Regions from separate parts of the Parageobacillus galactosidasius genome, predicted to be linked through region 3. Evidence: riboswitches for the same ligand, from Rfam matches in the RefSeq annotation. Region 3 holds a riboswitch; each other region holds the start of a gene.
The links. Region 3 has a riboswitch for cobalamin ahead of B9L23_RS13715 (ABC transporter substrate-binding protein). Riboswitches for the same ligand answer to the same signal wherever they lie in the genome.

Region 1: it holds a riboswitch for cobalamin, as region 3 does, so the genes downstream of both, B9L23_RS10000 ((2Fe-2S) ferredoxin domain-containing protein) here and B9L23_RS13715 (ABC transporter substrate-binding protein) in region 3, are expected to answer to the same signal.
Region 2: it holds a riboswitch for cobalamin, as region 3 does, so the genes downstream of both, B9L23_RS03540 (ribonucleoside-diphosphate reductase subunit alpha) here and B9L23_RS13715 (ABC transporter substrate-binding protein) in region 3, are expected to answer to the same signal.

What each region holds. Positions count from the first base shown of each region.
Region 1 is NZ_NDYL01000002.1:141,903-145,178, forward strand. It holds gene B9L23_RS21365 (hypothetical protein) at 1-73, shown strand, start outside; gene B9L23_RS09985 (tetratricopeptide repeat protein) at 100-321, shown strand; tRNA gene B9L23_RS09990 (tRNA-Gln) at 732-803, shown strand; gene rraA (ribonuclease E activity regulator RraA) at 906-1,391, shown strand; cobalamin riboswitch at 1,451-1,642, shown strand; gene B9L23_RS10000 ((2Fe-2S) ferredoxin domain-containing protein) at 1,768-2,166, shown strand; gene B9L23_RS10005 (energy-coupling factor ABC transporter permease) at 2,163-2,903, shown strand; gene B9L23_RS10010 (energy-coupling factor ABC transporter substrate-binding protein) at 2,905-3,189, shown strand; gene cbiQ (cobalt ECF transporter T component CbiQ) at 3,186-3,276, shown strand, end outside.
Region 2 is NZ_NDYL01000001.1:650,497-653,772, reverse strand. It holds gene B9L23_RS03550 (carbon starvation CstA family protein) at 1-745, opposite strand, end outside; gene B9L23_RS03545 (hypothetical protein) at 1,060-1,521, shown strand; cobalamin riboswitch at 1,673-1,870, shown strand; gene B9L23_RS03540 (ribonucleoside-diphosphate reductase subunit alpha) at 1,995-3,276, shown strand, end outside.
Region 3 is NZ_NDYL01000002.1:834,479-837,754, reverse strand. It holds gene B9L23_RS13730 (DUF7916 family protein) at 1-239, shown strand, start outside; gene B9L23_RS13725 (Fe3+ hydroxamate ABC transporter substrate-binding protein) at 289-468, opposite strand; gene B9L23_RS13720 (PH domain-containing protein) at 622-1,236, shown strand; cobalamin riboswitch at 1,367-1,581, shown strand; gene B9L23_RS13715 (ABC transporter substrate-binding protein) at 1,711-2,667, shown strand; gene B9L23_RS13710 (FecCD family ABC transporter permease) at 2,633-3,276, shown strand, end outside.

The DNA of each region.
Region 1 (3,276 bases), 690 kb from region 3:
GAAAGAACAATTAACACTTGCCATAAAATTACAAAAAGAAGGGAAATTAGAACAATCAAAACAACTTCTTTAGTTTGTCTTTATCCTAACGATTCCGAAATTTATTTACACTGCGGGCTAGTTCATGATTCGATGGGATTGGAAAAAGAAGCAGTTGAATTTTGTGAGAAAGCGGTTCGTTTAGGACTGAAAGAAGAAAATCTAAAAGATGCATTCGTTTGTTTAGGCAGCACTTACCGCGTTTTAGGTAATTATTACGAAAAGTCGTTGGAAGTGTTAACAGAAGTACGAAAACTGTTTCCTGATTATAGGCCGGTCTAAATATAATATTTGAAACGATATTCAGAAGCGATGGAAATTATGTTAAACGACTGATGATGAAGGATTACATAACTACCAGAAAGCTTTAGAGTATTATGCGGACCATTTAAGAGTGATAAAGGGAATGTATTTTTATTTATGTATTGTTGATGAATCGATGTTTTTGGATTCTGAAGAAGGATATTGGCTGTATAAAGAGGAAGGTATACGATATAAAAATAGTAAAAAAGCGCTAAAAAAACGTAATACCTGTTATTTTTAGCGCGTATATCGCAATATCAACACGGTCATACTATAGATAGATACACCGCTTAAATACGTTGGCAGTTACGGCAAAAATATGTTATGCCTATGGGAAAATACGTTTGATTTAGCGGTATTTTTTGCGGTAATGATAACGTGAATATCATTGGGCTATAGCCAAGCGGTAAGGCAACGGACTTTGACTCCGTGATGCGCTGGTTCGAATCCAGCTAGCCCAGTCTCTAACAGGCAAGCAATGTCGCTTGTCTGTTTTTTTGTTGAAAAAGAAGGAGTTTTGACAAAGGATGTCAAATATAAGACATGGCAAGGAGGAGATTGTGATGAAAACAGCTGATTTATGCGATGAATTTTTAAGTGAATTGCAAGTATGCCAGCTGCCGATGCAATCTTACGGCGGCAAAGCGGAATTTTCCGGACCGATCGCGACGGTCGATGTATTTGAAGATAATGTGCTCGTTCGTGAGGCGCTCGAAACTGTTCCAGCGGGCACCGTATTGGTCGTAGACGGAAAAGGTTCGCGAAATTGCGCGCTGCTCGGAGACCGTCTTGTCCAGATCGCTTGTGAGCGCGGGCTTGCCGGGGTGATTATTCACGGATGCATTCGCGATTCCGCAGAAATCGCCAATATGCCGCTTGGGGTGATGGCGATTGGCACTTGCCCGGTGAAAAGCAAAAAAGAAGGAAAGGGAAAACGGGACGTTGCGCTCGAATTTGGCGGCGTTCGTTGGGAACCAGGCGCCTATGTGTACGCTGATCAAGACGGGATTGTATTGGCGAAAACGGACTTATTGAAAAAAAGTGGTTGACGATATTTGAAAATTTGTACTACTATTAATAACAGAAATGTTCTTTGAAAAATCGACATTATATGCCAAACAAATAAGGTGCCTTTCTCATTAGAGAATAGGCTTAAAAGGGAAGTACGGTGAAAATCCGTCACGGTACCCGCCACTGTGATGGGGAGCTTTGTTGCATCATGTCACTGAAGGAAACTTCGGGAAGGCGCAATAAAGCGATGATCCTAAGTCAGGAGACCTGCCTTATTTGTTCGGACGGATACCTACGGGATTATAGGTAGACGTGCGGGAGAATGGTATACTTTTTTTGATATATTTGTATGCATTTTTCTGCACCTCTGCGTATAGAGGTGCTTTTTATTTTGCAAAAAAGGAGAGACACAACATGACAACATGGAACTTAATCGGAATGAAACATCATGTGCTGATTTGCAATGGAGGCAGCTGCATGCGTAAAGGGGGAGAAGAAGTAACGCTTGCCATCCGCGAAGAAATCGCGATGCTGGAGTTAGATGGCATTGTACATACGACGCGGACTCGCTGCAATGGCCGTTGCCAAGACGCGTGTGTAGTCATCGTTTACCCTGAAGGCGTATGGTACAACGGTGTGACGCCGGAAAAAGCAAGGGAGCTTGTGCGAAGGCATTTGCGAGATGGGGAATGGTTGGAAGAAACGATAACGTACCGTTATGAAGAGAAGCAAGGATTGATGATGTCAAAACAATCAAACGCCCCTCTAGGAATCTCGAAATTATGTAAAGCAACGGGAGGAACGAAAGCATGAAAAAATGGAAAGTCGCCCTTTTCCTTTGCGGTTTAGTCGTCTATTTTACGTTTACCGGCAGCACATCGGCATTTGCGATGCATATTATGGAAGGATTTTTGCCAGTTGGATGGGTGATTTTTTGGTGGCTAGTGTTTTTGCCGTTTTTTATCATCGGTATGCGTTCACTAATTCGGATTACACGCGAGCATCCGGAACTAAAGCTGCTCATTGCGCTGTCGGGGGCATTTACGTTTGTGCTGTCCGCCTTAAAAATTCCATCCGTTACTGGGAGCAGCTCACATCCAACGGGGGTGGGGCTCGGTGCGGTGCTGTTTGGTCCATGGACGATGGTGGTGATGGGCAGCATCGTATTGCTGTTTCAAGCGTTATTGCTGGCACATGGTGGATTGACAACATTAGGGGCGAATGCCGTGTCCATGGCGGTCATTGGCCCGATTGTGGCGTACAGCATTTATCGTTTCGGGAAAAAGTGGAATATACCGAGGCGCTGGACGATTTTTTTCGCTGCATTTTTCTCTGATTTGGCCACATATGTTGTCACCTCATTGCAATTAGCGCTGGCGTTCCCGGATGCGACAGGTGGGGTTTTCGCTTCGTTTGCCAAATTTGCCGGCATTTTTGCTGTTACGCAAATACCACTGGCGATTACAGAAGGGCTGCTTACGGTCGTCGTTTGGAATTTCTTATCCACTTACAGCAGCCAGGAACTAAACCAGTTAGAGAGGGGAGTGTAATATGAAGAGAAGTCTTTTTCTTCTTGCTATTGCTGTTTTACTGGTAGTGGCACCGTTATTGTTCATTCATCACTCTGATTTTGGCGGCACGGATGGCCAGGCGGAAAAAATGATTCAAAAGATCGCTCCTCATTATCAACCTTGGATGGAAACCATATTCGAGCCGCCGGGCGGAGAGGTGGAAACGTTGCTGTTTTCTGTGCAGGCGGCAGTCGGGGCTGGAATTATTGGCTACATTATCGGTGTCTATAAAGGCCGGGAGAACCGAAGAGAGGAATCAAAATGATCCGGCAGTTTGACACCATCGCTTACGATAACCGCCTGCGGACAATACGTCCCGAACAAAAAGTGATATTTGCGTTTCTATTATTAA
Region 2 (3,276 bases), on a different contig from region 3:
AGATTTTCGCTAATGTCGGGTGCTCCGCCACATATTGTCCAGCGACAAGAGAAACAAGAAGCAGAATAAATCCCATTAATGACGCTTCCGCCACACGCCCTGGACGAATAAAGCGCATGTAAACTCCCATCAAAATCGCAATTGGAATCGTTGCGGCAATAGTAAACATTCCCCAAGGGCTTCCTACAAGCGCTTTTACTACTACCAATGCTAAAACAGCTAATAAAATAATCATGATTCCTAAAATACCAAGCGATGCAATGAACCCTGTAACCGGGCCAATTTCTTCCTTCACCATTTCGCCAAGCGATTTGCCATTGCGCCGCATAGACGCAAATAAAATAATAAAATCTTGGACAGCACCGCCTAAAACAACGCCGATAATAATCCAAAGCGTGCCAGGCAAATATCCCATTTGCGCTGCTAAAATCGGTCCGACAAGCGGTCCGGCGCCAGCGATCGCCGCAAAATGATGGCCGAATAATACCCATTTGTTTGTCGGCACATAATCTTTTCCATCATTAAACACTTCCGCAGGCGTTTTGCGACTGTCATCAAGTTCAAATACTTTGCGAGCGATAAATTTACTATAAAAACGGTATGCTACCGCATACGTACAGACAGCCGCGACAATCAGCCAAATCGCATTTACCGTCTCGCCGCGGTTCAATGCAAGAACGGCAAACCCTGCCGCCCCAAGAGCGGAAATAAGCCCCCAAAGCAAGACCGATTTTAATCCTTTCACGTCTTTTCCCCCTTTGTTGTTTTAATAATATTATATTAACTATTCTGAAAAATTCAAAGAATATTTTCTAAATATTATAAGGATAAATATTTTTATAGTCGTTTTATCACCATATCTTTTTTACTCTGAACATTCCTGCCTAATATTAATTTGTTGAATTTTGGATAACTGTTTTATTATTCCAAAAAGTATAAAGTAGTTTTATTTGTTAAAAATGTAATATTAAGAAGATAATCATGAGTTTTTTGCGCAATGATTATATCTTCTTTTTTCGATTGCAACAACAAACAACACAAAGCAAAGGGTTAGGAAACGTGAAGGCAATAGAACAGTTAATGTGGAGCATTGCATTGCCTGGATTGGGCCAACTTCTCAATAAAAAATACTTCAAAGGCACTTTGTTTATTTTGTTGGAATTTCTCATTAACGTACAATCGCGATTCAATGAAGCAATTCGATTAAGCTTTTTAGGGAACAACAAAGAAGCGATTGATGTCGTTGATTTCCAATGGTTAATGTTCTATCCATGTTTATACTTTTACGCCATGTGGGATGCGGTAAAAGATGCGGGAGGTGGACAGTCCCCCTACTCCTTTCTTCCCTATGTGTTCTCTGCCTATTTCGTCACGATCGCTCTTATGTATTCCGCACATATTAAAATTTTCGAAATCGTTTTCGGTCCTATTTGGCTTCCGATGCTTTTTGTCATTCCAGGGGTATGCATTGGATTGTTGCTTCAATTTTTGTTGCTAAAATTTCAGACTTCTCGGAAATGAGAAATGCTTTCCTATTTGAAAAGCATTTCTCATTTTTTCATGTCTGTATAAAAAGTAGTTGAATTTTCCATCGTTTTATTATATGCTTGTACCATCAGCAACAAAAACACTATATATTGTGTCATATATCTAAAACCACAACTAAATATAGTATGAAAACCGCAAGCAATGGTGTCCATCCGGACTTAATAGGGAATCTGGTGAGAATCCAGAACTGCCCCCGCAACTGTATGTGTGGACGAAATGGAACATCCACTGTATGTGAAAGCTCGCTCGGGCGCACATACGGGAAGGATCCAGAGTAGGATGAAGCACGAGTCAGGAGACCTGCCTTGCTTGTTTGCGTTTCATGTTCTCCGGGGAGCGAGAAGATGAAACGATGGTTGGAAAGGGCTTCTCTTGCCTTTTTTATACTGTCGTTTCGTCCACTCGACCCGAGTGGATTTTTTTATGGAAACAAGGAGGAGAAACTGATGGGACTACAGGCGAACACTATCATTATTACTTCAGAAAACGGGCAAACTAAACCATTTTCTCGCGAACGTCTTATTTCCTTTATCCGCGATATAACAAAAGACTACCCGCATCTACAGACTGACGGCTATATGGAACGCATCATCCGCATCATCGAAAGCAAAGATGCGCTTTCTGCGGAACAAATCACGAATTACTTAATACTTGAAGGCCTTTCCTATATTAGTGAGACAGAACCAGAATGGACGTTTGTCTGCGCTCGCATCTATTTGCAAAAGCTATACAAAGAAGCGGCCAAACAACGCGGATATGACGCAAAACAACGCTACGGCAGCTTGTACGAGTTGATTACAACGCTTGTTTCTAAAGGCGTGTACGATCGCTCTCTTCTTGATGATTACTCAAAAGAAGAAATCAATGAGCTTGGAAAACTTATTGATCCAGATAAAGATAAGTTGTTTACATATATCGGCCTTCGCACGCTCGCGGACCGCTACCTCGCCCGCGACTACGACCGCAACTTGTACGAACTGCCGCAGGAGCGCTTCCTTATCATCGCAATGACGTTAATGGCGAAAGAACCGAAACATCGCCGGTTTACGTTCATTCAAGAAGCGTATTGGGCGCTAAGCAACTTATATATGACCGTCGCCACGCCAACGTTAGCAAATGCCGGAAAAAGCTACGGACAACTTTCAAGCTGCTTTATCGATACCGTCGATGACAGCTTGCAAGGCATTTACGACAGCAACACAGACATCGCCAACCTTTCCAAATCCGGCGGCGGAATCGGCGTCTATCTCGGCAAAATCAGAAGCCGAGGCAGCGATATCAGGGGGTTTAAAGGCGTTTCGTCCGGAGTGATTCCATGGATGAAGCAGCTTAATAACACCGCCGTCAGCGTCGACCAATTAGGGCAGCGCAAAGGTGCGATTTCCGTTTATTTGGATGTTTGGCATAAAGACATTTTCGCTTTTTTGGACGCAAAATTAAATAATGGCGATGAACGAATGAGAACACATGATTTATTTACGGGCGTCTGCATCCCAGATTTATTTATGGAGCAAGTAGAAAAACGCGGCGATTGGTACTTGTTTGACCCCCATGAAGTGCGCAAAGTGATGGGATTTAGTTTGGAAGACTTTTATGATGAGGAAAAAGGCAGCGGAAGCTTCCGCGAAAAATATTGGCAATGCGTTCAAGAAAAGAGCCTTTCGAAAGAAAAAGTGCCAGCGATCGAAATAATGAAAAGCATTATGCGCAGCCAGTTAGAATCCGGCA
Region 3 (3,276 bases):
TTGCACATGAACATGGGGCGCTTGTTATGCTTACGATCGGTACAAGCCAAGAAGGGGCGGATGAGAATACGATTCGTCAAATCGCGCTTGCAAGCAAAATGGCAGGAGCAGATTTATACCATATCGGTGACGCCGGCTATCACGGAATCGCCATTCCGGAAAACATTATGACGTATTCCATCGCCATTCGCGGCAAACGTCATACGTATATTCGCATGGCAAGATCCCCATTGAGATAGTGAACATATATTGATTGTGTCATGATAGAGCTGTTACGAAGAAGGATGATTATTCCTTCTTCGTTTTTTGTTGGAAGCAATCTTCGCAAATGATTTTGCCTTCCTGTTGGAGGAATGCCTTGATTTCTACCATTCCTCTGTATGCCGGATATCTCATATGAACATAAATCGGTTCATTTTTTTCAATTGTTTTGTTGCAAACAGAACAAGTTGGACGAATGCGAAACATAAGGCATCTATCCTTTCCAACTAGTGATGCGTTTATTATAGCATGAAAAGTTTCACTATTCTTCAAAAAATAGAAAAATTTTAGGGATATTCCGTTTACTCATGATACAATAAAAGTAATTACCATTTTTTAAATAAGGAGAGGAGCTGCACGATGTTTGGAAAAGTAGCCGCCGATGTGCTTGGATTAAGCGATATCGGCTCGGTTATTAAACCGGAAAACTATGATAAAGTCGATGCCGATGATTACGTGATGCATGAAGATGGGGAAAAGATTTATTTCTTAATTAAATCGAAATCGGATGAGTATTGCTTTACCAATAAAGCGCTTATTCATTTGGATGGCACGAGCGCAACAAGCAAAAAACGCGTATTGCGCCGCTATGATTATTACAAACATACGATTTCCGATGTGTCGCTCGAAACGGCAGGCACGGTCGATTTAGACGTGGAGATTAAGTTTAAAATCGGCGCCCATGCCTATTCGATTGACGTCCATAAAAGGCATTTAGAAGAACTAAAAGATTTATATAAATCGCTGCTCGCCATCTCTGAGCTTTGCCATGAAAACAAAACGAAGCTCGAGTACGCGCATAAAAGTTTGGAATTGACGGCAAACGTATTCGGGCAAGTGAAAAGTGACACAAATAATTTCGTTGCCGATTTCAAAGCGGTGAATGAACTTGCGTTTCAATGGCTCGTTGACGCGAAAACAAAATATACGGTGAAAGACTTCGGCTTTGTGTTTGAACGGTATATTAATAATTAATTGCATTGTAACCCCCGAATCGCTAAAAGTTCGGGGGTTTTAATGAATTGAAAACATTGAAACTTTGAATTTTTTATTGCCAAACGATCTTTCTTCCTTTAATATTATAACTGTCAATTGTTCGACAATTTTATACAATAGCGGCAAGGTGCCGAATGGAGCGATTCGCTCCTAATGGCTTAATAGGGAATCTGGTGAAAGTCCAGAACTGTCCCCGCAACTGTAAATGCTGACGAAATGAAATCGCCACTGTACGGTGGAATGGCAAGCGCCGTTTGCCGTATGGGAAGGTTCAGAGTAGGATGAAGCATGAGTCAGTAGACCTGCCTTGTTCGCTTATAGTTTCCTATCTTCGGGGGGTGAGATGAGGAAACGGCAACGGTGGCTGCCTTCGTGTATACATATTGCCGTTTCTCGCTCATTCCGAGTTAGGAATGAGTTTTTTTATTTTACATAAAGAAGGGGGAACAAAAAATGAAAAAATGGAAACAGTATGTCATGTTGCTCGTATTCATCCTTACATTTGGCTTCTTGTTTGGATGTAATGGAGAGAACACAAACAAAGAGCCTGCAAAAAAAGAAGAACCGAAAACGGAACAAGCGGCGTTTCCGGTAACGGTAAAAGATGGATTAGGCGAGGATGTAACGATACAGTCTGAGCCAAAAAAAATCGTTTCCTTAATTCCAAGCAACACAGAGATTGCCTATGCGTTGGGATTAGGAGACAAAATCGTTGGCGTCAGCGATTTTGATAACTATCCGGAAGATGTAAAAAATAAGGAAAAAATAGGCGGCTTAGAGTTTAATGTAGAAAAAGTTATTTCGTTGAAGCCAGATTTAGTACTTGCCCATGCGTCTAGCGCACATAACTCGAAAGATGGGCTTCAGCAATTAAGAGATGCGGGTATTGCTGTATTGGTTGTCTATGACGCGAAAACGTTTGATGATGTATATCATTCAATCGAATTAATTGGCAAAGCGACAGGAACTGCGGACAAAGCACAAGAAATCATCCAAAATATGAAAACAAAATTAGAAGCTATAAAAGAAAAAGCAAAGCAAATTAAAGAGGAAGATCAAGCAAAAGTATGGGTCGAAATATCACCAGCTCCAGAAATTTATACTGCTGGAAAAGGAACGTTTATTGATGAGATGCTCCAGGCGATCTCCGCGAAAAATGTCGCCGGTGATTTAGAAGGGTGGCCGATGGTTACGGAAGAAAAAGCGGTCGCGTACAAGCCGGATGTCATTATTACAACATACGGCGGAGCGAAGCAAGTGTTGGACCGTCCTGCTTGGAAAGATGTCCCGGCGGTGAAAAACAAACGGGTGTATGATGTAAATACAGACTTAGTAAGCCGTCCAGGTCCACGTTTGATCGAAGGAGTAGAGGAACTTGCAAAAACAATTTACCCGGATATTTTTAAGTAATATATGGATGTATGCAGTTGCAATAACGGTCGTTATTACTTCGCTCTTGCTGGGGATATCGATAGGTTCTCTATCGATTCCCTTTTCTACTATTATCAAGATTATTTTTTCGATCTCGTTTGGGTTGCCGTTGCCCGGCGATGTTCCCGATGATCTCGTGCAAATCGTGATGGCGATCCGCCTTCCACGCGTTGTGCTTGCGTTTCTTGTCGGGGCGTCGCTGGCGGTCGCGGGAGCTGCGTTTCAAGGGCTGTTAAAAAATGCGCTTGCCGATCCGTATACGCTCGGCGTGTCGTCAGGTGCTTCTGTCGGTGCTGTTTTTGTCATTTTCTTCGGTATTCAATTACCGTTATTTGGTACATTTACGCTTCCTATTGTCAGCATTATATTTGGCCTTGTGACGCTCGTGCTTGTTCTTTTATTTACACGAGCGGTGGAGCGAAAAATGTCCGTAGAGACCATCATCCTAGTTGGAATTATGTTCGGGGCGTTTTTCAGCGCACTTATTTCCTTAATGATTGCACTAACCGGAGAAGAATTGCGGCAAATTATTGCATGGCTGATGGGGAGCGTAGCGATGCGCGGCTGGAAATATACGATGATGATGCT